Regions from separate parts of the Shewanella mytili genome, predicted to be linked through region 2. Evidence: predicted binding sites of a transcription regulator. Region 2 holds the regulator's gene; each other region holds the start of a gene.
The links. Region 2 encodes sigma-54, which starts transcription at its own class of promoters, with help from an activator protein. Its sites were predicted from a motif close to GTTGGCACGNNNNTNGNNT; they were not measured.
Positions count from the first base shown of each region.

Region 1: a site for sigma-54 is predicted at 4,625-4,643, ahead of ACIDEJ_RS08905 (YccF domain-containing protein). Genes of this name have one in related genera too.
Region 3: a site for sigma-54 is predicted at 4,697-4,715, ahead of flgB (flagellar basal body rod protein FlgB). Genes of this name have one in related genera too.

Region 1 covers NZ_JBKOUD010000007.1:112,236-119,624, forward strand. The annotation lists gene ACIDEJ_RS08880 (vWA domain-containing protein) at 1-820, shown strand, start outside; gene ACIDEJ_RS08885 (BatD family protein) at 814-2,436, shown strand; gene ACIDEJ_RS08890 (hypothetical protein) at 2,859-3,032, shown strand; gene ACIDEJ_RS08895 (hypothetical protein) at 3,274-3,537, shown strand; gene ACIDEJ_RS08900 (pyridoxal-phosphate dependent enzyme) at 3,545-4,435, opposite strand; gene ACIDEJ_RS08905 (YccF domain-containing protein) at 4,688-5,095, shown strand; gene ACIDEJ_RS08910 (cytochrome-c peroxidase) at 5,301-6,290, shown strand; gene ACIDEJ_RS08915 (glycoside hydrolase family 19 protein) at 6,867-7,389, shown strand, end outside.
Region 2 covers NZ_JBKOUD010000022.1:7,845-15,233, forward strand. The annotation lists gene rapZ (RNase adapter RapZ) at 1-810, opposite strand, end outside; gene ptsN (PTS IIA-like nitrogen regulatory protein PtsN) at 807-1,250, opposite strand; gene hpf (ribosome hibernation promoting factor) at 1,250-1,540, opposite strand; gene ACIDEJ_RS14835 (RNA polymerase factor sigma-54) at 1,569-3,035, opposite strand; gene lptB (LPS export ABC transporter ATP-binding protein) at 3,124-3,852, opposite strand; gene lptA (lipopolysaccharide transport periplasmic protein LptA) at 3,849-4,382, opposite strand; gene lptC (LPS export ABC transporter periplasmic protein LptC) at 4,369-4,929, opposite strand; gene kdsC (3-deoxy-manno-octulosonate-8-phosphatase KdsC) at 4,926-5,477, opposite strand; gene ACIDEJ_RS14860 (KpsF/GutQ family sugar-phosphate isomerase) at 5,477-6,454, opposite strand; gene mlaF (phospholipid ABC transporter ATP-binding protein MlaF) at 7,370-7,389, shown strand, end outside.
Region 3 covers NZ_JBKOUD010000001.1:245,736-253,124, reverse strand. The annotation lists gene flgG (flagellar basal-body rod protein FlgG) at 7-795, opposite strand; gene flgF (flagellar basal-body rod protein FlgF) at 807-1,550, opposite strand; gene flgE (flagellar hook protein FlgE) at 1,724-3,085, opposite strand; gene ACIDEJ_RS01095 (flagellar hook assembly protein FlgD) at 3,136-3,825, opposite strand; gene flgC (flagellar basal body rod protein FlgC) at 3,839-4,261, opposite strand; gene flgB (flagellar basal body rod protein FlgB) at 4,264-4,662, opposite strand; gene ACIDEJ_RS01080 (CheR family methyltransferase) at 4,845-5,705, opposite strand; gene ACIDEJ_RS01075 (chemotaxis protein CheV) at 5,821-6,741, opposite strand; gene flgA (flagellar basal body P-ring formation chaperone FlgA) at 6,931-7,389, shown strand, end outside.

The sequences.
Region 1 (7,389 bases), on a different contig from region 2:
CAATGCCCTGATGCAACTTGGACGCTATCAGGAGGCGCTCAAACGTTATCAGGCGGCATTGCAACAAAACCCCGAGCTCGGCGATGCCAAGGCCAATCAGCAACTGGCGGAAAAACTGCTACAGCAACAGCAACAGCAACAGCAACAGCAACAGCAACAGCAACAGCAACAGCAACAGCAGAATGCAACGGATGATGGGGCAACACAACCGCAGCAATCCCCCTCATCACCGCAGCAAAAAGGTGATCAGCAAAACCGTCAGTCCCCTCAAGGTGACCGGCAAAACAAGCAAAATGGCAAACCAAACGACGAGACATCAAGCGCTAAGGACAACGGGCAAGCGGCAACTGATGCCACGCCCGACGGTAAGCCTGCAAGCAACGCCCCTGCTGAAAAACGGCAAAGCGATGCGAAGGCATCATCTTCATCACCGGACAACCCATCAACGCCTGCCACATCTGGCTCACAATCCGGGCAATCCCGGACATTGGATGCAGCGCCCCCCCCGCCAGCGCCACAAATGCAGGCTGTAGTGCAGCAAGAGAATGCCTTTGGCACAGACAAGCAAAACCGCCAGCAGGCTCTTAATGCTCAAGCCCGAGCACAAGCCCAAGCACAAGCCCAGGCATCAACACCGCCTGCAGAGGGTGCCGTATCCCCTTCCAGTGCAACAGCGCAACCACCGCTCCCTGCTGACATGGAGCGGGCATTGAAAATGGTTACCGATGATCCGGCCATACTGCTGCGCAACAAGATGCAACTTGAATATCAAAAACGCCGTCAACGCGGCGACATACCCAAGGAACAACAACAGTGGTAAAACTTCGTTTCTCGTTATGGCTGCTGCTGGCGGCAATCTTGCCGCTAAAAGCACTGGCGTTGACCGAACTTCAGTCATCGGTGGACAAAAACCCCGTGGTGCAAGGGGAATACGTGGCACTGACCGTCGTGGCCGATGATGACCTGTCCAGCCAGGCACTGGACACCTCGGCGCTGCTGCAACACTTCGTTGTGGGGCGTACCAGTGTGGGGCGCAGCACCCAAATCATCAATTTTGATACCCGCAAGGAAACCCGCTGGCAAATTCTGATCTCCCCCAAACAGGCAGGAGACGTGGAGATCCCCGCCCTTGAAATCAATGGCGTCAAATCCAACCCCATCCAGCTTCAGGTGCTCAAGGCCGGAAGCGTGCCGCAACAGATGAAAAACCTGTTCCTGCAAACCAGCATTTCCAGTCATGAAGCCTATGTGGGCCAGCTACTGACCTACAAGGTCAAGCTCTACTTGGCGGTGGATTTACAGCGGGGGGTATTGTCCACCCCCAATATTGAAGGTGCCCAGATAAAACAGATTGGCGATGACAAGGACAGCAGTGCCATTGTCAATGGCCGGCGTTACCGGGTCATTGAACGCACCTACAGCATCGTGGCGGATAACCCGGGCGAGTTGCTGATAAGCGGCGTCAATTTTTCTGGGGATGTACTGATGAATGCCCCAAGCAGCGGCATGTTCTCCTTTCAGGAAAGCCGTCCGGTACAGGCCCAGGGCGACAGCACCATTGTGACCATTAAACCGGTGCCGTCCCAGTACGTAGGCAACTGGCTGGTGGCCGATTTGGTCACCCTGCAAGAAGACTGGCAGGATAAACCCCACTACACGGCCGGACAGCCCATTACCCGCAATATCACCCTGCTGGCGGCCAATGCAGATGAAACCAGCTTGCCGGATTTCAGCCTCTCCCTGCCGCCAGACATTCGCAGTTATCCGGAAAAACCGCTTAGAAAAACGTATCTGCGGGACGGACAAACCGTTGCGAAGCTCAGCCAAACCATTGCCATGGTGCCCGCCAAGGCCGGGCGTTATACCTTGCCGGAAATCAAGGTGGGTTGGTGGAACCCCCATCTGGAAAAACAGCAATACGCCACCCTGCCGGCCCGGCACATCACGGTGGAAGCGGCCAGTAATGCACCGCTGCCCACCATTAACGCGTCCGCTGTGCAACCCCACATTGATGCCGGTTTCTGGCCCTATGTCAGCCTAGCATTGGCAGCCTTGTGGCTAATCACCCTGTTTTTATGGCTACGTGCAAAAAAAGCCGCAGTAGGCCACCTTGATGCCATCCCGGTACCAGAACCCGCAGCCACCGGCGTGTCATTAACGGCAGCCATCAAACAGGATCATGTACCACAGGTGCTCACCGCCCTGTTACAGGAAGTGTCCGCCATCACTGGCAGCAATACCACGCTGGCGCAACTTTCACAGGTATCAGCGCCGCTTGCCGCCATTGCTCGCCAGTTACAGGCTGCCCATTATGGCCGCACACCTGCTGACACCGGTCCCTTGTATCTGGCGTTGCAACAGGCATTAAAACAGTTACGCCAGCAGCCGGGACAACACACCACTAAAGCCTCGCCACTGGCACCGTTAAATCCTTAATGCCTAATACTGCCCGCCAACCACCAATGGCGGGCAGTATTCCTCAACACCCGTTACCGCAAACGCAAACAGCCAGCGTGATGTCCATAGGGCCATCAATGGCAAACTGTAAGTGGTTTATGGGAGCAACCGCATATTTTTTAACTGTTTTTTATTAACTGCCCCACATTATTGCTGTGGAACCAACCCTATCATACTGTTGTCATAAACCTGTGATGAAGTAACAGCGTTCAAGAAATGGCGCAAAATGCAAGGGAATGGCGTGCAACTGCAGACCACTGGCGCACCCTTGATATTTACCGTAAACCTGATTACAGTGTAATTCTGCAAAAATGAGTTCTTTTGCTAAAAAAGCTAAGGATATTCTATAGTTATAAAGTATAAGCCTCAGGGCTGATTAAAGTAAAAAAGGAGTGTGGCCTATGTCATACAAAGTAGACGGACATGAAATCACAGTAAACTTCCCTGTAGATTCAATTTCCATCAATAAAAATTCTATCGCCTTTACTGACAGAAAAGGCAAGAATAAAAGAACCTTCTCAAAGCGCAGTGAAGTCATCTCATTCATGAAATGGCTGGTCAGCGCCAACAAATAAACCGCGTTATCGCCCTTTCGGTAAATAATCCTCTCACCTACCGAATGCAGCACGCAGATTGGACCGATAAACACGTTCGGCAATCGGGCAAACATTACATTTGGCTCAGGCTGTCATCCGAATTCGGATAACTGCCTGACCAAATGGCAATTACCAACCATTCCGCATTTTTCAAAAATTGGCTCACATAAAAAATAACCGCGTTTTATACTGGACTTCCTGTTAACCACCGAGCCTACAATTGCACAAACCTGACTGCCACGATGCCATGGCACTGCTTATCCAGGAGATCCGGCGGCAAATTCCATTTCATCTGCCGGAAACGACGCTCTGTGCCGGGGATTGTCGCGGCTGCTCCAAAAAAATGCTGGAAATGCTGGATAGTGAAACCAGTTACTGGGAGTCCATGTTAACCCAGCAAATGCCTACCCTGCGGGATATTAGAAACCTGCAGGTGCTGGCACAACGCACCCATAAAATCCTTAAGAGAAACAAATTGTTGTAACGGGTAATCACTCACCAAACTTGCGCCGATACCTTGGCAACATGGAAGCGTTGCCCAATAACCCTCCCTGATGCAAATACAGCACGGGTTGTTGTGGGTGGCGCTTTTTATAATCCAGTAACAGCAGCCAACCTAAGGGATCATAAAGCAATTCAAATGCAATGCCCGTATGGCAAAGTTGCTGCCATATACGATAAAACTCTGGATACAATTTGCCAAAGTGGTACTTTTTCTTTGGGGTCAGTAACGTGGGGTAACATTCTGCCGTTTGGGATAACATGGCAAACTGCTGCTGCAAATAGTCATCACCGCCGACCACCGCACATGTAAGAACTTCTATATCCGCCTGTTGCTCGTAAAAATATGTGGCCAAATACAACGCGGTAGTACCAGTGCCCGATGGTAAAAACACCTTCAAACCTTTAATGCCAGAGCCCGTTGCCCATTGGCCGATTTCCTGAGCCAGTTGCCGCACACCATATTCGGCCTGCTGGCAACGTCCGCCTTCCGGTATGAAAAGTGCGCCCGGCAGACAAGGTAATATCTGTTGCTGCAGATATTCTCCCATGCCGAGTCCTTGCCTGAGCTGCGCAGGAAGCGCAATCACCTCTGCCCCCAAAGCCAGTGCCGCCTGATAATTTCCCGCCGGTGCCGCCTGTAGCCATTGCGGCAGATGATCCACATAAAAGCGTAACTGCCAGCCTTTTAATGCCGCCAGCGCCGCCATGGAATACAGCGAATTTGCCTGAGCTGAACCATACCCCACCAGCATTTGGGTACCGGGGAAATCATGCTCCAGGAAATAACGGAATTTACGGGCTTTGTTGCCACTAAATTGAGGATGTAACAGGTCATCCCGCTTCAGATAAAAATGAAACCCTGAAAACGTAAACGACATTACCGGAGTATGCGCCAGCTGCACGATTCACCGCCCTGTAACCACATGAAAAAGCCCTAAGGCGCCATTGTAAATGCCATGCCAAAAGGGGCAAATAGCAAACAGGCCATTAATTGGTGAATTTGCCCATTTATGGGAAATGCCATTCTAAAAAATCAATTTATTTAATCTAAAATCAATTAGTTACAAAGTGGCATAGTTATCGCATAACTCAGATAAGATTTGTATTGAACACTACCACGGGAACACAATATGGCTGTTTTGCGTTTACTTTTTAATATTGCTTGGTTCATCCTCGGCGGCTTTGTTATGGGGCTTGCCTGGTGGCTGGCAGGATTATTGTGCTTTATCAGCATCATCGGCATTCCTTTCGGCCGCGCCTGCTTTGTGATTGGAGAACTGGCATTTTGGCCCTTTGGTCAGGAACATGTCAGCCGGGAGCAACTGCTCGGTCGGGAGGATGTTGGTACCGGTGCTCTGGGGATGATTGGCAATATCATTTGGTTCCTGCTCTTCGGGATTTGGCTGGCAATCGGCCATATCACCCATGCATTGGCATGTTTCATCACGGTTATCGGCATCCCGTTCGGGATCCAGCATTTGAAACTGGCATTATTGAGCCTGACACCGATTGGGAAAACCGTGGTCAGTGCCCGTTGAACCTGCCATATTCCACACCTTGCCACTTGCCTTGAAGCAGATTTTCCCTCCGGTAAGTGGCAAATGACAACTACTTGCAAACATAAGCAATTTTTTTGATCTTGATCAGCATAAAAGGCCGTTCCCAATGGCAGGAATGGCTTTTACCTCTCACACTAACCCACTATGATGACGATTACTTTTCTCGGTCTGTAGAGGGACTTAAATGAAATATCCGGCATTATTACTGGCCATCTCCGCCGTACTGGGCTGTGGTGTGGCCAACGCTGCTGAACCCATCGAGATCATTCACCCGGCAAAGATGACTGAACCTGACAAAGTGGCGTTGGGTAAAATGCTCTATTTCGAACCTCGGCTGTCCAAGTCAGGCTTCATCTCCTGCAACTCCTGTCATAACCTGTCCATGGGCGGTGTGGATGCCCTGCCCACCTCCATAGGCGATCGCTGGCAACAGGGGCCGATTAACGCGCCAACCGTGCTCAATGCGGATTTTATGCTGGCGCAATTCTGGGATGGCCGGGCAAAAGACTTGCAAGAACAGGCCGGAGGCCCCATTGCCAATCCCAAAGAGATGGGCTTTACCCATGAGCTTGCCGTTGAAACCGTGGCTTCCATGCCGGCATATCGGGAACATTTCCGCAAAGTATATGGCAGCGACAAGATTGATATCGACCATATTACCGATGCCATTGCCGCCTTTGAAAAAACCCTGGTGACACCCAACAGCCCGTTCGACAAATACTTGGCCGGTGATCAACAAGCCATCAGTAGCGATGCCAAAGCCGGTTACGACATCTTTAAAAACCGTGGCTGTGTCGCTTGCCATAATGGACCGGCTGTCGGTGGCACCATGTACATGAAAATGGGCCTTATCAAACCGTTCCACACCAATAATCCGGCGGAAGGACGTAAAGGCGTTACCGGTAAAGAAGCCGATAAAATGGTGTTTAAGGTTCCCACCCTGCGTAATATTGAGCTGACATATCCCTATTTCCACGATGGCAGCGTATGGTCACTGGAAGAGTCGGTAAATACCATGTCAGATCTCCAGCTTGGGCAAAAATTCACGCCGGAAGAAACCACCCAAGTGGTGGCGTTTTTAAAATCACTCACCGGGGAGCAACCACAAATTACCCTGCCCATCCTGCCACCATCAACGGCTGCAACGCCCAAACCACAGCCGTTTGCAAACTAGCCAACGCCCCTGTCACTTGGACGCCATTCATATGGCGTCCTTTGCTTGGCTTATTGATTGGCCCATTATTTAGCGCTGCCAACACAGATGTACTGAATCAATTCATGAGTAGGGGCGCCTCACCACTTGGCCGTTTCCCTTCACGCTTTCAAGTGATTTTTTCAATCACCACCTGTGCTCATGAATCTTATTTTTCCTTTAAAAAAAACCTCAAATATCCATTCATTTTTCGCTGATATTTATTGCCAACATTTTACAGCATGCTCAGCGATAAATTTTAATGCTGTATTTTTGACGCCAAAAAAATGACTTTAATTGACAAAAATTAAAATAAATACTCTATTTTTAAAATCAGTTTTTAATATATATTTGGCATTTTTCAATTAGTTTTTTGTTATTAATTAAACAGTGTAATTATTTGTATTTTAATAATTTTTTTATTTTATCTCTTGATAAAGTCATACTTTTTTGTTTTATAAATAAAATTCACAAAACAATGATTGCCATTGAATAAAAAGCAGATATAAACTCGAAGAAAAATAATAAACAAAAAGCCACTCTCACATGGAAAAAATTATGAAATTAAAAACTGTAATTTCTGCCATTTGCATCGCTGTTTCATCGCAGGCTATTTCAGCCGAACTTTACGATAACCACAAAAATTATCCCGGCGGTTCTCAGGTATCCTTCAATGGTAATATCTATGAGGCCAAGTGGTGGGCCAATCCGGATCAATCTCCCGGCGCCAAGGTTGCCAATCCCTGGGAAACCCCGTGGGAACTCATAGCGGAAGGAGATGGTGCCACCCCGCCACCGGAGCCGGAGCCACAACCGGAAGAACCTGTCACACCACCTGCGCCGACACCGGCACCAGAAGGTGACTATGCCAATTACGCAGAAGGCACCCGTTATCAGGGCGGCGACATTGTATTGCATGAAAACAAACTGTATCGCTGTAAAAGCGGCGTGACCGTTCCATGGTGTGCCGGTGCCGCCTGGGCCTATGCGCCAGGCACTGGTACTGCCTGGTTTGAAGCCTGGGAGTGGGTATCAGAAGCGGACCTTAACGATGATCCCGTCACACCTGAACCCACGCCGA
Region 2 (7,389 bases):
ATGTTTGCTGTCGCAAAAACGTTTGGCCAATTGTTCCGTCACGTATACAGAGCGGTGCTTGCCGCCTGTACAGCCAATGGCCACGGTCAGATAACTGCGGTTATTGCGTTCCAGATGGGGCAGCCAGGTATCCAGCAGGTTTTCTATTTGCCAGATGAATTTATTCACCAGCGGCTGGCGGTTAAGAAACTCCCGTACCGGTTCGTCCAGTCCGGTAAACGGCCGCAGCTGGGGTTCCCAGTGGGGATTGGGCAAGAAACGGGCATCAAACACAAAGTCCGCTTCTGTGGGCAAACCGTATTTAAAACCAAAGGAGACAAAGTTGATCACCAGCTCTTTGGTGGCACTGCCCAGCAGAATTTCCCGCACGGCATCGCTCAGCTCATAAATATTGAGGGCGGAGGTGTCGATGTAGTGATCCATCAGTTGCGACAGGGGCATGAGTAACTTGCCTTCCTGCTCGATGGCATCTTTCAGGGAGATTTTGCTCTTGGACAAGGGGTGTAGACGCCGGGTTTCGCTGTAGCGTTTCAGCAGCACTTTATCCGAGGCGTTAAGGAAGAAACTTATCACCTCGGTGTTTTGCGGCAGTTTTTCCAGCTGGCTTTCGAGCACCTTGTCCTGATTGGGCAGGTTGCGCACATCCACGCTAATGGCCACCAGCTCGTTACTGCCGCGCAGGTTGTCCAGCAAGCTGCCAATCATGGGCAGGGGCAGGTTGTCCACACAGTAGTAACCCATGTCTTCCAGAACCCGTAACGCCACAGATTTTCCTGACCCGGAGCGCCCGGAGACAATGGCCAGTTTCATCCGTTGATCACCTGATACAGTTCTGCTTGTGAGGTGGCCTTGCGCAATTGCTTGAGCACCTGTTTGTCACTGAGTTTTTCGGCCATGGCCGATAGCGTGCTCAGGTGTTGCTGGCATTGATCTGCCGGCACCACCAAGGCAAACAGGATGTCTACCGGTTGATTGTCAATGGCATCAAAAGCAATCGGTTCGTCACATTTCACCAGCACCGCAATGGGGGCGGTGATGTCTGGCAGTCGGCCATGGGGAATGGCAATGCCATTCCCGATACCGGTGCTGCCCATTTTTTCTCTGGCCAACAGGCTTTCAAAAATGGCTTGGGATGACAGGTTTGGATACTGGGTCGCCGCGAGTTCGCTGATGAGCTCCAATACCTTTTTCTTGCTGCCGGGTGTGGCGCAGGCGGTACACTCCGGCCGCAGGACGGTACTAAGTTCCATCATGAGTATTTTGTCAGCTTTTCTTTGTATTTAATGACCTGACGATCCAATTTATCAATCAGAGCGTCGATGGCGGCGTACATGTCACTATGTTCCGCGGTGCCATGCACCTCACCACCGTTCAGATTTAGCTTGGCTTCGACTCGTTGTGTGTCTTTTTCCACAGTGAGTACAACGCGCACATTATTGATCTGTTCGAAATGGCGTTCAAGTTTTGCAAATTTACCCTCCACATAGCTTTTCAGAGAGTCAGTGATCTCAATATGATGGCCTGCCAGATTAATCTGCATAGCGGTCTCCTCCATGGGGTCATTGGCTTTACAAACTCTTACGTTGATTTGAAGGCGGGATCATCATGGCTTCGCGATATTTGGCGATGGTACGCCGGGCCACGTTGATCCCCTGCTCAGCCAGAAGCTGTGCCATTTTACTGTCGCTGAGGGGCTTTTTGGGGTTTTCAGCTGCCACCAGCTTTTTAATGAATGCCCGGATGGCGGTTGATGAGCATTCGCCGCCGTCTTCAGTGCCCACGTGGCTGGAAAAGAAATACTTGAGCTCAAAAATGCCGCGGGGGGTGTGCATGTATTTTTGAGTGGTAACCCGGGAAATGGTGGATTCATGCATGTCCACCGCCAGGGCTATATCGTTCAGTACCATGGGTTTCATGGCTTCTTCGCCGTATTCAAAAAAGCCTTGCTGAAACTGCACGATGCAGTTGGCCACTTTGAGCAGGGTATCGTTGCGGCTCTCCAGACTCTTGATAAACCATTTGGCTTCCTGCAGATGACCGCGAATGAATTGGCTGTCGGACTGGCTGCGGGCGCTGCGGGCCATGGCGGCATATTGCTGGTTGATGCTGAGTTTGGGCATGCAGTCCGGGTTGAGTTCCACCACCCAGCGGCCGTTTTTCTTCCAGACGCTGACATCCGGAATGACATATTCTTCATCCTGGGGTTGCACCAGCAGGCCAGGGCGCGGGTTAAGGGTCTGGATAAGGGCTATGGCTTCGCGCAGCTCGTCTTCCTTGAGGCGGGTTTTGCGCATCAAGGTGCGGTAGTCTTTGCTGGCAATCAGGTCAAGATACTGGCTCAGCAACATCACGGCATTTTCCAGATGGGGCGTGTCGGCAGCAAATTGTGCCAGCTGGATTAACAGGCACTCTTGTAAGTCTTTGGCTGCAATGCCAACAGGATCAAAATGTTGCACACGTTTTAGCACGGCTTCGATTTCTGCCAGCTCGATTTCCGGGTCGCCCATGGCTTCGAGGATTTCCTCGGTGCTTTGGGTCAGGTAGCCCTGATCGTCAATGGCTTCAATGATGGCGGTGGCAATGGCCCCATCGGTTTCAGAAAACGGGGTAAGATTTTTCTGCCATTCCAGATGTTCGTGCAAGCCTTCACTGGTTTCCCCTTGAAAGGGCGTGTCGTCATCCCGCAGCGGGCCGGCACTGACCGCCGGTGCCGCCGTGAACACTTCATCCCAGGTGGTATCCATGGGCAGTTCTTCGGGCAGGGATTCGTTGGTGAGGGCCTCAGGGGTTTCCACGGTAGAGCTGTCGGCAACGTCTGCTGTGGCCGGGGTGTCATCCAGGGAGGCATCCGCATTTTCGCTGTTGTCGGCGAGCTGGTTGTCTTCGGTTGTCTCCAGAAGTGGATTAGCCTCCAGCGCTTGCTGAATTTCCTGTTGTAACTCCAGTGACGACAGCTGCAACAGGCGGATGGCCTGCTGCAGTTGTGGTGTCATGGTCAGTTGTTGACCCAGTTTTAACTGGAGTGACGTCTTCATGTTACCGCTTACCCCTACATCCTGTTGTGCATTAAAAAACTTTTTTTATTTAAAGCCCTTAACGATAAAGGCCGGTGTTTGTTGTTTACTATAGCTTGAATTGTTCACCCAAGTACACTGCGCGCACTTGCTGGTTATCGAGGATCTCGGTGGGGGTGCCTTCTGCAATCAGTTGCCCGTGGCTCACAATGTAAGCATGTTCGCAGACATCCAGTGTTTCGCGCACATTGTGATCGGTAATCAGCACCCCTAAACCCCGGGAGCGCAGCTGTTCGATGATTTTCTTGATGTCAATCACCGAGATGGGGTCCACCCCGGCAAACGGCTCATCGAGCAAGATGAACTTGGGATCGGCAGCCAGTGCTCTGGCAATCTCCACCCGGCGCCGTTCCCCACCGGAGAGGGACATGCCGAAGCTGTCGCGGATGTGGGTGATGTGAAACTCTTCAAGGAGTTGCTCCAGCTGTTCTTCCCGGCCGTTTTTATCCAGATCCTTGCGGATCTGCAGTACGGCCATGATGTTGTCCCGCACGGTGAGTTTGCGAAAAATACTGGCTTCCTGGGGCAGATAACCGATGCCTTTGCGGGCACGTATGTGCATGGGTGCCAAGGTCAGTTCATCTTCATCAATGAAAATCCGGCCCTTTTCGCTTTGGATAAGCCCTACTACCATGTAAAAGGTGGTGGTTTTTCCTGCGCCATTGGGGCCGAGCAAGCCCACAATCTGCCCGGTTTTTACCGCCAGGCTGACATCTTTGACCACCATTCTTTTTTTGTAGCTCTTGGCGAGATTCTGGGCGATCAGGGTGTTACTCATTGCTGCTCCTGCCGGGGGCCGGTTTTGCCATCTTGTTGGTAATTATCCGGTTGAATGACCGTGGTTACCCGGTCGTTGCCATGACCGCTGCTGGTGGCCTGCAGTTGCTGGTTTTCCAGGTCATAGACGATTTTCTCAGCGGTGGACAGGCTGCCGTCTTGTTCCACTTTGGCGTTGCCGATGAGTGTCAGTACCCGTTTGTTGATGTGGTAGTGTATTTCGTTGGCACTGGCGTTGGCGATACGACCATCCTCCAGTTGCTTGCGAAAGGTGGCAGGTGAGCCTTTGGCCACCAAAATGCGCTCGCCGTTTTTGTCGGTATTGGAGGCGTTGAGCTCCTGGGCGGTGAGTTTCATGGAGCCTTGGGTCACGGTCACATGGCCGACGTACACCACCTGCTTGTTTTTGATGTCGGCATCTTGGGTATCGGCATTAATCTTGACTTGTTGCAACAGGTCGTTATCGATGGCCGCTGCCGACAGGCTGGCCAGAGACAAGAGTGCACCGAGAAAAAGCTTATTTGGTTTCATAGGTTCCTTTTACCTGACTAAGCAGCCTTACCTGTTGAGCATTCAGGTCGGCGTAAAGCCCCTGACCCGTGATGTTGAAATCCTGGCCGTTAACCTGAATGTGGCGGTCAGAGGTCATGATCATGCTGCCAAGATCCAACTCCAGATAACTGGTACTGATGGATTGTATGGGTTCTGTGGGACTGATGGCATCAATGATAACATTATTTTGTAACACGACCTTGTTGCTGCGTTTTTCCAGCAACCCCTGCTTGGCTGTCATGCGCCATTCGGCTTGGCCGTTATCCGGGAATATCCAGTATACCGGGTTGGTAAACACGGTACGGTCGTGCTGTTCGTAGTGTTCCATGTGCTTGGCGGTAACACGGCTGGCAATCATCCCATTGACATCGTAGCTGACGCTGTGAAGATCGTCAGCGACGTAATCGGGTTGTTCCGTCACGCTAGTCTGGGGATTTTCCTGGGTATTGCGCTTGTGCTGGATCTGCCAGTACAAGAGCACGGCCGCGGTAAAAAATGCAATGATTGCCAGCGTGACTTTATTCATATGCTCATGCCATGTGCGTGGTTGATTTTATCCTGACTCAAAAGTAACAGATCAGCCAATTCCCGCAGGGCGCCGTGACCACCATTGAGGTAGGTTACCAGCTGTGCCAGCTGTTTGACCCTGGGGTGACCGTCGGCCACACAGACTCCAAGCCCCACCTGCTGCATGACAGGCAAGTCCACCATGTCATCGCCGATATAGGCCACTTGCTCAGGTTGCAGCTGGTAATGCTGCAGCAGCCAGCGAAAAGGTGCAAGTTTGTCGTCAATGCCCTGGAAAATATGAGGAATTCCCAACGCCTTCATGCGGTTTTCCACAATGCTGGATTGGCGGCCGGTGATAACGGCCACCTGGATGCCGGCATTCAGCAATGCCTTGATACCATAGCCATCCCGGGTATGGAAGGCTTTGAGCTCTTCACCGTTGTTGCCAAGATAGATGCGGCCATCGGAAAAAACGCCATCCACATCGCAGATAAGCAGGCGAACCTGCTGGGCCGCTTGCCATACCGGTGCCGCTATCGGGCCATAAAATCCCTCATGACTCATTACATCACTCCCGCGTTGACCATATCCAGCATGTTAAGGGCACCCACCGGCCGGTGTTGGCCATCGACCACAATCAACCCGTTGATATTGTGATCGTCCATGATTTTCAAGGCTTCTGCCGCCAGGATATTGGCCGTGGCGGTAATGCAGTTTGGCGTCATCACTTCGGCAATTTTGGTGGTGCGCAGATTCACGTCAGCATCAATGACCCGGCGTAAATCACCGTCCGTGAAAATCCCCATAAGCGTGTTGTCCCCATCCACGATGGCGGTCATGCCCAGCCCTTTTTTGGAGATTTCATAAAGGGCATCCGTGATGCAGATATCGTGTGGCACCAGCGGAATATCCGCCCCTTTGTGCATGATGTTGTCAACTTTCAACAATAACTTGCGACCCAGCGCACCGCCGGGGTGGGACAGGGCGAAATCATCTTTGGTAAAGCCTTTGGCTTGCAGCAGGGCAATGGCCAGGGCATCGCCCATGACCAGAGTGGCGGTTGTGCTGGAAGTGGGCGCTAGTCCCAGCGGACAGGCCTCTTCCGGTACATGGATGCACAAATGCAGCTGTGCCAGTTTGGCCATGGTGGATTGGGCATTGCCGGTCATGGCGATCATTGGGATCCCCTGGCGTTTAATCACCGGTATCAGGGTGAGAATTTCATGGGCCTCCCCGGAATTGGAGATGGCCAAGACAATGTCGTTTTCGCTCAGCACGCCCAAATCGCCATGACTGGCCTCGCCGGGATGAACGAAAAATGCCGGGGTGCCGGTACTTGCCAGCGTGGCGGAAATCTTGTTGCCGATATGGCCGGATTTGCCCATGCCCATTACAATCACTTTGCCCTGGCAGCGGTAAATCATGTCACAGGCTTGGGCAAACTCGGGAGAGTCTACGTATTGATACAGGTTATCCAAGGCTTGTTTTTCGATATCAATGACTTTGCGTCCCCACTGGCGCAACTGATTTGAATCTGTCATATCTTTCTCTCTGTCATCTTTTTATTGCCCGTCCCCGCTGGTCATCTTACGGTGGTATACCGCAAGCGCCATCCTCGTGACTCATCATGGCGTGCCATGACGGGGGCTTGTCGGGGCGGTGGCATTCATGCCCTTAGCTTATGTGCGCATCCATGTGCCATGCTTTGCCTTAAATCCCCATTGCCGCAGGCTGTTATCTCATCGGTGAGGCGTGCGGATTATCCGTGGCAGCATAAAGTGTTCTGTCAGTGCCGGTGCTGCGATATATCAATACTTGATTCAATACCTAACGCCACATACGGCTGCAGCTGATGTTGCCTGCCATATCAGGGCATATTGCGATAAAAAATGCGCCGATACCGGGCATTAGTACAATATTTGCAACATTAATGTCCGGGAACTGCCCGATAACACGGTCGTTGTCCGGCTTGCCAGGCGGTATTTATTCACCGCAGCCTTGATGACTGCAGGATGCCCGTTTCCATAAAAACCGGCGTTAACCTTGTCGTCCATTGCAGCAATCATCGGCACCAAAGTGATTGAGTTATATCTTTTTTTTGCAAAAATTTCTGGTGCTTCCCGGCCTTTGACACCGCAGCGTTAACGGGTATCATCCGCAACATTTTCCATCGGCGGGCATTGTCGCTGTATTTTTTGCAAATTGAAAGGGTAGGGTGCCGCTCCGGCATGCCGGTTGTGTGCAATAATCTGTTTGCGTACAATTTACCGCTTATTACTGATATTAGCTGGAATATCGGCTGTTCAGGAATAGTTCAGATTGGCACAACTAACATGATCCACAATCATCCGTGACTTGTCACCCTGATGCAGGCACATGGATATCTGCAGTGACATGATGCGGCAAGCAGCAATCCCGCCCATCTCTAACAGGAATTTTTAGAACTGGAATCAAACATGAGCCAAACACCGACCGC
Region 3 (7,389 bases), on a different contig from region 2:
ACCCCGTTACAGATTCTGGTTTACATAACTCAGCATCTGATCCACCGCCGAGATGACCTTGGAATTCATCTCGTATACCCGCTGGCTTTCAATCAGATTGACCAGCTCTTCGGTCACGTTGACGTTGGAAGTTTCCAAAGAACCCTGACGGATACTGCCCATACCATCCAGCGCTGGCGTGCCCTGCACCGGTGCGCCACTGGCACCGGTTTCCAGATAGAGATTCTGGCCAATGGGGTCAAGACCGGACGGATTGATGAAGTCAGACATGGTTAACTGTCCTACCACCTGATTTTCAGCTTCGCCGGGCATTTTCACTGACACTTCCCCTTCGGAAGACACGGTAATCGAGGTGGCATTGGCTGGCAGGGTAATGCCGGGTTGCAGCACATAGCCTTCACCGGAGGTTACCATCTGGCCGCTGTCATCCATAGTGAACTGGCCGTTGCGGGTATAGGCGGTAGTGCCATCCGGCATCTGAATTTCAAAAAAGCCCGGGCCCTGGATCATCAAGTCCAGCGCGTTATCGGTAGTTTCCATATTGCCCTGGGAAAACAGCTTCTGGGTGGATACCACTTTGGTGCCCGCCCCCAGATTCAGCCCGTTGGGCAGTTTGGTGTTGGATGCACTGATGCCCCCGGCCTGATTCACCGTCTGGTACAGCAAATCTTCAAACACTGCCCGGGATTTTTTGTAACCCACGGTGCTGGCATTAGCGATATTGTTGGAAATTACCGATATGTCGGTCTGCTGGGCGTCGAGCCCGGTTTTACTAATCCATAAAGCAGGATGCATAATCGTTACTCCTAGCTAATGCGTACCAATGCAGCAGCAGACTTGTCGTTGTCTTCTGCGGTTTTCATCATTTTTACTTGCAGTTCAAACTGGCGTTGCAAGCTGATCATGTTGACCATCTCATCCACGGCGCTAACGTTACTGCTCTCCACCGCGCCGCTGACCACATTAACGTCGGCATCGGCAGCAGCGGGCTCCCCATAAAGGGTGTGAAACAGCCCGTCTTCGCCGCGCATCAAATTGTTATTGCCGGGATTGACCAGTTTTATCCGCCCCACCTCTTCAATCACTTCCGGCGTGGCACCTTGGGGCCTCACGGAAATGGTACCGTTGGCGGCAATCTCCAGTTTTTCAATGGGCAGCGGTAACACAATGGGGCCGTTATCCCCCATCACCGCATGGCCGCTGCTGTTACGCAGCATGCCGTTAACGTCAATATTCAGGCTCCCGGCGCGGGTATAGGCCTCGCGGCCATCATCTGCCTGCACCGCAATCCAGCCCTGGTCTTTAACAGCAATGTCCAGATCCCGCCCGGTGGTATGCAATGCTCCGGAGGAGAAATCCGATGATGGCAGTTCGGTCATGGCAAATACCCGAGAGGGCAACCCTTCGCCAAAAGCCTGCATGGAGCGGGCCTGCGCCATATCCGCCTTGAAACCATCGGTATTGGCATTGGCCAGGTTATTTGCCCGTACCGCCAGTGCATCCATGTTCTGCTTGGCGCCGGTCATTGCGATGTAGAGGAATTTGTCCACCAGTTGCCCCGTCAAAAAATGCGCTTATGCTCAATTAAGCAAACTCCATGCCAGCAGATTTTCTGCTCCATGGAAAAAGAACGGCAGGGAAAACAGGTGATTGGGGAAACAACAAAAGAAAAGCGGCAAGAAGTTGCCGCTTTAAACCAAGCTTTACCGTTGGGTGAAACCCATTAACGGATCTGCAATACGGTCTGTTGCAGGGTATTGTTCACTTCCAGAGTTCGGGAGTTGGCCTGGAAGTTACGCTGGGCAGAGATAAGATCCACCAGCTCGGTGGTCAAATCCACGTTGGAGCCTTCCAGATAGGAGGATTTGATGGAGCCGAATACGCCGCTGTTGGCTTCACCGGCCAGGGCTTCGCCGGATTCCAGACTGGCTTTCCAGGAGGTGTTGCCCACCTGGGTAAGCCCCTGCTCGTTGGCAAAACGCACCAGCGCCACCCGGGCCAATGGCACGGTGGAACCGTTACTGTATTTGGCGGATATCAAGCCATCGCTGCCCACTTCCACATTGGTCAGGCGCCCAACGGTAATGCCGTCTTGAGTCATTTCCGTGGTGCCAAAACTTTCCGCATACTGGGTGGGCTTGTTAAAGCTGATGGAAATTTGCTGGGAGCCGTCTGCCGAAGCGCTCAACACGTTGGCACCGCCAATCCCCAACTGGGCAGTGGTCAGTATGGCCGGATCAGACCCCTTATAAGCACCGGTGGCATCAAAGGTCAGCACCGAGCCCACCCAACCGCCGGTGGTTTGCGCCGTACCGCTGTTATCCGGAGTACCGTCACCGTCGGTGTCGGTCTGATAAGTTCCGGCGCTGCCGTCCAGATCCACCTGTTTGCCATCCACCGCGTAAAACACCACCCAGTTGCTTTCGCCGGTATAGGCACCATTTTCGGGTTTCACAAAATAGGACGTCAGGGTATGGGACTCACCCAGCGAATCATAAATGGTCACCGCAGTGGAGTTATTGAAGGTGGAAGAATCTGCCGGATTAAACGCGGCCGGGTCCAGCGCGTCAGCGTTGGAGTTCAGGTTCATGCTCATGGCCACATTCTGGGTTGCCTGCGGGCTACCGGCGGTATCCGGCACCTGTACGGGTTTGGTGGTACTCAGGCTCACCGATGCGGAATTACCGTCTGAATCCACCTGAAAACACTGCAGATAGTTGTCCTGGGAGTCAACCAAAAAGCCGTTGGGGTCGCGCTTGAAGGCACCGGCACGGGTAAAGGAGAAATCCTGGGCATCAATGGATGATGAGGTGACAAAAAAACCGTTGCCGCTAATGGCCATGTCCAGCGCATTGCTGGTGGACTTAAGATTGCCCTCATGGAACTGCTGTGCCACCTGGGTGGTGGTCACCCCGCCACCCACGGCGGTTTTGCTGTTGGAGAAAATAGAGCTGGCATACACATCGGCAAACTCGGCCCGAGACTCCTTAAAGCCCACGGTATTGACGTTCGCGATGTTATTTGCGGTTGTATTGAGATCTTTTTGCGCCGCATTGATCCCACTCAGAGCAATATTGAAAGACATAATCCACCTCTTTTATAAATACTGTTGTCCGGCCTGACCCGGCGCAAAACTTAACTTTCAGAAACGGCTAAAACATCCGACAGCGATACGCCACCAATTCCCCGAATGTTCACCACGGCGCCCGTAGTCGAATTCAGCGACACACTGCTGACATGGCCGTAAGTGCTCACGTAAAGATCTTCAGAAACCCCGTCCACCACCCCGTTGGCTTTAAGGGTGTACGTGCCCGGTGCCATGGTATTGCCACTATCATCCAGGCCATCCCATTCCACGTCGATATTGCCGCCATTGCTGCCGTCTACGGTAAAGGTACGCACCACCTGGCCACTGGCATCCTCCACCGACATCTTGATGGCGTTAATGGGTTCGGTGGTACTTATCACCCCGCGCACGGTAGGCTCGGTGGCCGAAATGTACGCGCTGCCCGAGGGCACCAGCACTTTCTGGCCAATAAGGCCTGATGCCTGCAATGCCTGGCTGGAGGTCATCACCGTATTGAGGTTGGTGATTTCATCATTGAGCTTATTAATGCCATCCACTGTGGAAAACGAGGCCATCTGGGAAATCATCTGGTCGTTATCCACCGGATTGGACGGATCCTGCATGGACAACTGGGCACTCAATAAGGCAAAGAAATCTTCCTGGCTCAGTGAGTTGTTATTGGTTTTCTTTGCAGTACTGTCTGTAGCACTGGTACTGCTGGTATCAGTTGTGGATGATGTTACAGAACCTATGGCCACTGCCTATCTCCTCTTATTCGCCAAGGCGCAGCGTTTGCTGCAGCATGGACTTGGTGGCATCAGCCACCTGCACGTTCATCTGGTAGGAGCGGGAGGCGGAAATCATGTCGGCCATCTCTTCCACCACGTTAACATTGGGCTTGTAGATGTAACCGTCGTTATCGGCCAGCGGATGATCCGGGGCATATTCCTTCACCAACGGTTTATCACTTTCCACAATTCCCGCAACTCTGACCGCAGCGCTTTCGGGCTGCTGCTGGCCACTGGTTGCCTTGGCCAGCTCCGCTTCAAAAACGGGATGGCGCGCCTTGTAGGTTTTATCAACGCTGCTGGATACCGCATCGGCATTGGCAATGTTGCTGGCGGTGGTGTTAAGCCGCACAGACTGGGCCGACATGCCGGAGCCGGCAATGTTAAAGATATTGAATAATCCCATTATCAATCTCCTCTGATGGCTTTTTTCATGCCGGAAAACTTACCGCTGAGAAACCCGAGCGACATCTGGTACTCCAGCGCATTTTGCATGAAGGCCTGTTGCTCTTCCTGCATGTCCACCGTGTTGCCATCGCCGGTATCCGGTTGATTGGGGATGCGAAACTTGACGTTTTCCTGCACCAGGGATTTCATATCGAAATGTTTTTCCGAGGTGGTCACCATTTGCCGTCCCTGCTGCTGGCTTCGGGCACTTTGCAGTGCGGCGGAAAAATCCACATCCTTAGCGCGATAATTCGGGGTGTCGGCATTGGCAATATTGCCGGACAGCACCTCTGCACGCTGGGCCCGAATGCCTAACGTGTATTGGTGGATCCCCAACGCCTTGTCAAAACTTATCGCCATAAAAACGCCTCTCGCCGGATGGTTTGTCAAAACAAAGCAAACTATGTGCCAAATAAGAGTCAACTATTTGTGGATATTGCCTCAAGCCGGAACCCCCAACGGCATTTGGCAAAACACAGGCAATAAAAATGCCAGCATTAAAAGCTGGCATTTTTAATTGTTTGATAATCAGTATGTTATTTTTAATTTTTACGCTGGAAATAAATGCCCGGGTTGCAACGCACCATGTCAAAATCATCAGACAGCCCGGCAATGGACTCTGACGCCCCCAAAAACAGGATGCCTTTGGGGTTAAGGGCGGCAGCAAATTGCCGCAGGATTTTGGTTTTGGCTTCCGGTGAGAAATAAATCAGCACGTTGCGGCAAAAGATGATGTCAAACTTGCCCAGCAGGCTGTAGCTTTCCAGCAAATTGTGCGCCCTGAAGTTCACCAACCGTTTCACATTATCCTTCACCCGCATATTGCCGTTGGGCAGGGCATCAAAAAACTGACGCTTGCGCTCATCAGACAAGCCGCGGCCAAGGGCAAGGCTGTCATACTCCGCCTGCTTGCAGCGCTCCAGCATGGAAGGAGACAAATCGGTCGCCAAAATGGACGCGCCATCGGCCAACGCGCCCAAACGGCGCTGCTGGTATTCCAAGATGGTCATGGCCAGTGAGTACGGCTCCTGACCGGAGGAGCAGGCAGCCGACCAGATTTTAAGCGGCCGCCCCAAGCGGTTATACTGCGGCAGGATATTGCCATAGAGCAATTCAAAGGGGTAACGATCGCGAAACCACAGGGTTTCGTTGGTGGTCATGGCATCTATCACTTCTGCCCGCAACTGTCGCTCCGTGGGGCGCATTGACTGCTTTACCACTTCAGATAACGACGGCAGTCCGTGTTTGCCCATCAAAGGCGCCAGGCGACTGCGTACCAGATATTGCTTGTTCTCTCCCAGCACAATGCCGCTATGTTGTTCCAGAAATAGGCGGAACTGATTGTACTCGGTTTCTGCAAGAGATTTATCTAGCACCTTGGTATCCCGTTTTCCATCAAACATACTGCCGTATAACCACGCGCTATAAACACACAAACGCTGCGTTATACCTCAGCGTTGCCGGCAACACAAGTCACCTGACAACTCTCTTTGTATTATTTGTACTTAACCTAACCGATTAAAGCGTCAGGTATTTATCTACAACAGCTGCCAGCTCATCCGGATTGAATTTGGCAATAAAATCATTGGCGCCCACTTTTTGCACCATGGCCTGATTAAACACCCCGCTTAACGAGGTATGCAAGACCACTTTGATGTCTTTCAGTTTGGGATCATCACGAATTTCTGCCGTCAGGGTGTAACCGTCCATTTCCGGCATTTCAATATCCGAGATGATCAACGACAACTCCGAAGCCACATTATCCACCTCTGAGGCCATGACTTTCAGTTTATCCAGCGCCTCTTTGCCATTTTTAGCGGTATCAATCTGCAGGTTCAGTGATGACAGGGCGCGGACTATCTGCTTGCGGGCCACGGCGGAATCATCCACCACCATGATATGGAAATTCTGCTCCCGGTCGATGTTGATGGCGCTGTCCACTTCTTTGCTGATTTCGGTTTTGGCCGGAGAAATCTCATCGAGGATTTTCTCCACATCGAGAATTTCCACCAGTTCATTGTCAATTTCGGTCACTGCCGTCAGGTAGGAGTATCGGCCAGCCCCCTGGGGCGGTGGCATGATGGCAGACCAGTTCATGTTGATGATGCGTTCCACCGACTGCACCAAAAAGCCCTGAATGCTGCGGTTATATTCAGAGATGATAATGAAACAGTTTTTCAGATCCTCAATGGGCTGACCGCCGGTAGCTGCGCTTAAATCGATGATGGAGATGGTGGTGCCCCGGATGTGCGCTACACCCCGCACATAGGGGTTGAGCTTTGGCAGCGAGGTTAACGGCGGGCACTGCAATACCTCTTTCACCTTAAACACGTTAATGCCAAACCGCTGACGCCCGTTTAATTTGAATAACAACAATTCAAGGCGGTTTTGCCCTACCAGTTGGGTTCTCTTGTTAACTGATTCAAGAATGCCTGACATAAGCCTGCCTTATGTATCTTGGGAAAATAAACGTACCTCTCGTTTTGGCGGAAAGGCATATAACTTGCTGGAGGTTGTGCATATGGCATATCAGTCAAACTTCTGACGCCGGACAACCATGATTCGTTCAACCTGTCTGGACTGCTGAAGTATAAGTGTAAATAGGCAAATCAAACCAGCGTGCAAATGATGAAACCCAATTTAGCATACATTTTTTATCTTACATTAGGGTTGTGGTCAGCCGCATCCATGGCGCAGGAACCTGTAGCTCCTGATATATCGGCCATAGAAACCCTGGCTAAAGAGACAGTTGCAAAAAAAATTCAGCCCGCACCCAATGCCCGAGTGAGCATCATTCCGCAAACGCTGGACAACCGCTTGGTGATCCCCCGTTGCAGCTCGCCACTCACAGCAGCGCTGGCCTCCGAGCGAGAGATAAGCCGCAACAACACCGTGCGCGTGAGTTGCACAAGCCCCGATCTTGACTACCCTTGGCAGCTTTATTTGTCGGTGCGGGTCAGCATCAGTTATCCCGTGGTGGTGGCCAGGGAAACCCTGGCACCGGGCACTTTGCTGTCTGCCGCTCAAATGGCGGTGCGTTACGTGGACCAGTACAGCGTAAACGGCGAGCAGTTTGACGCCACAGCC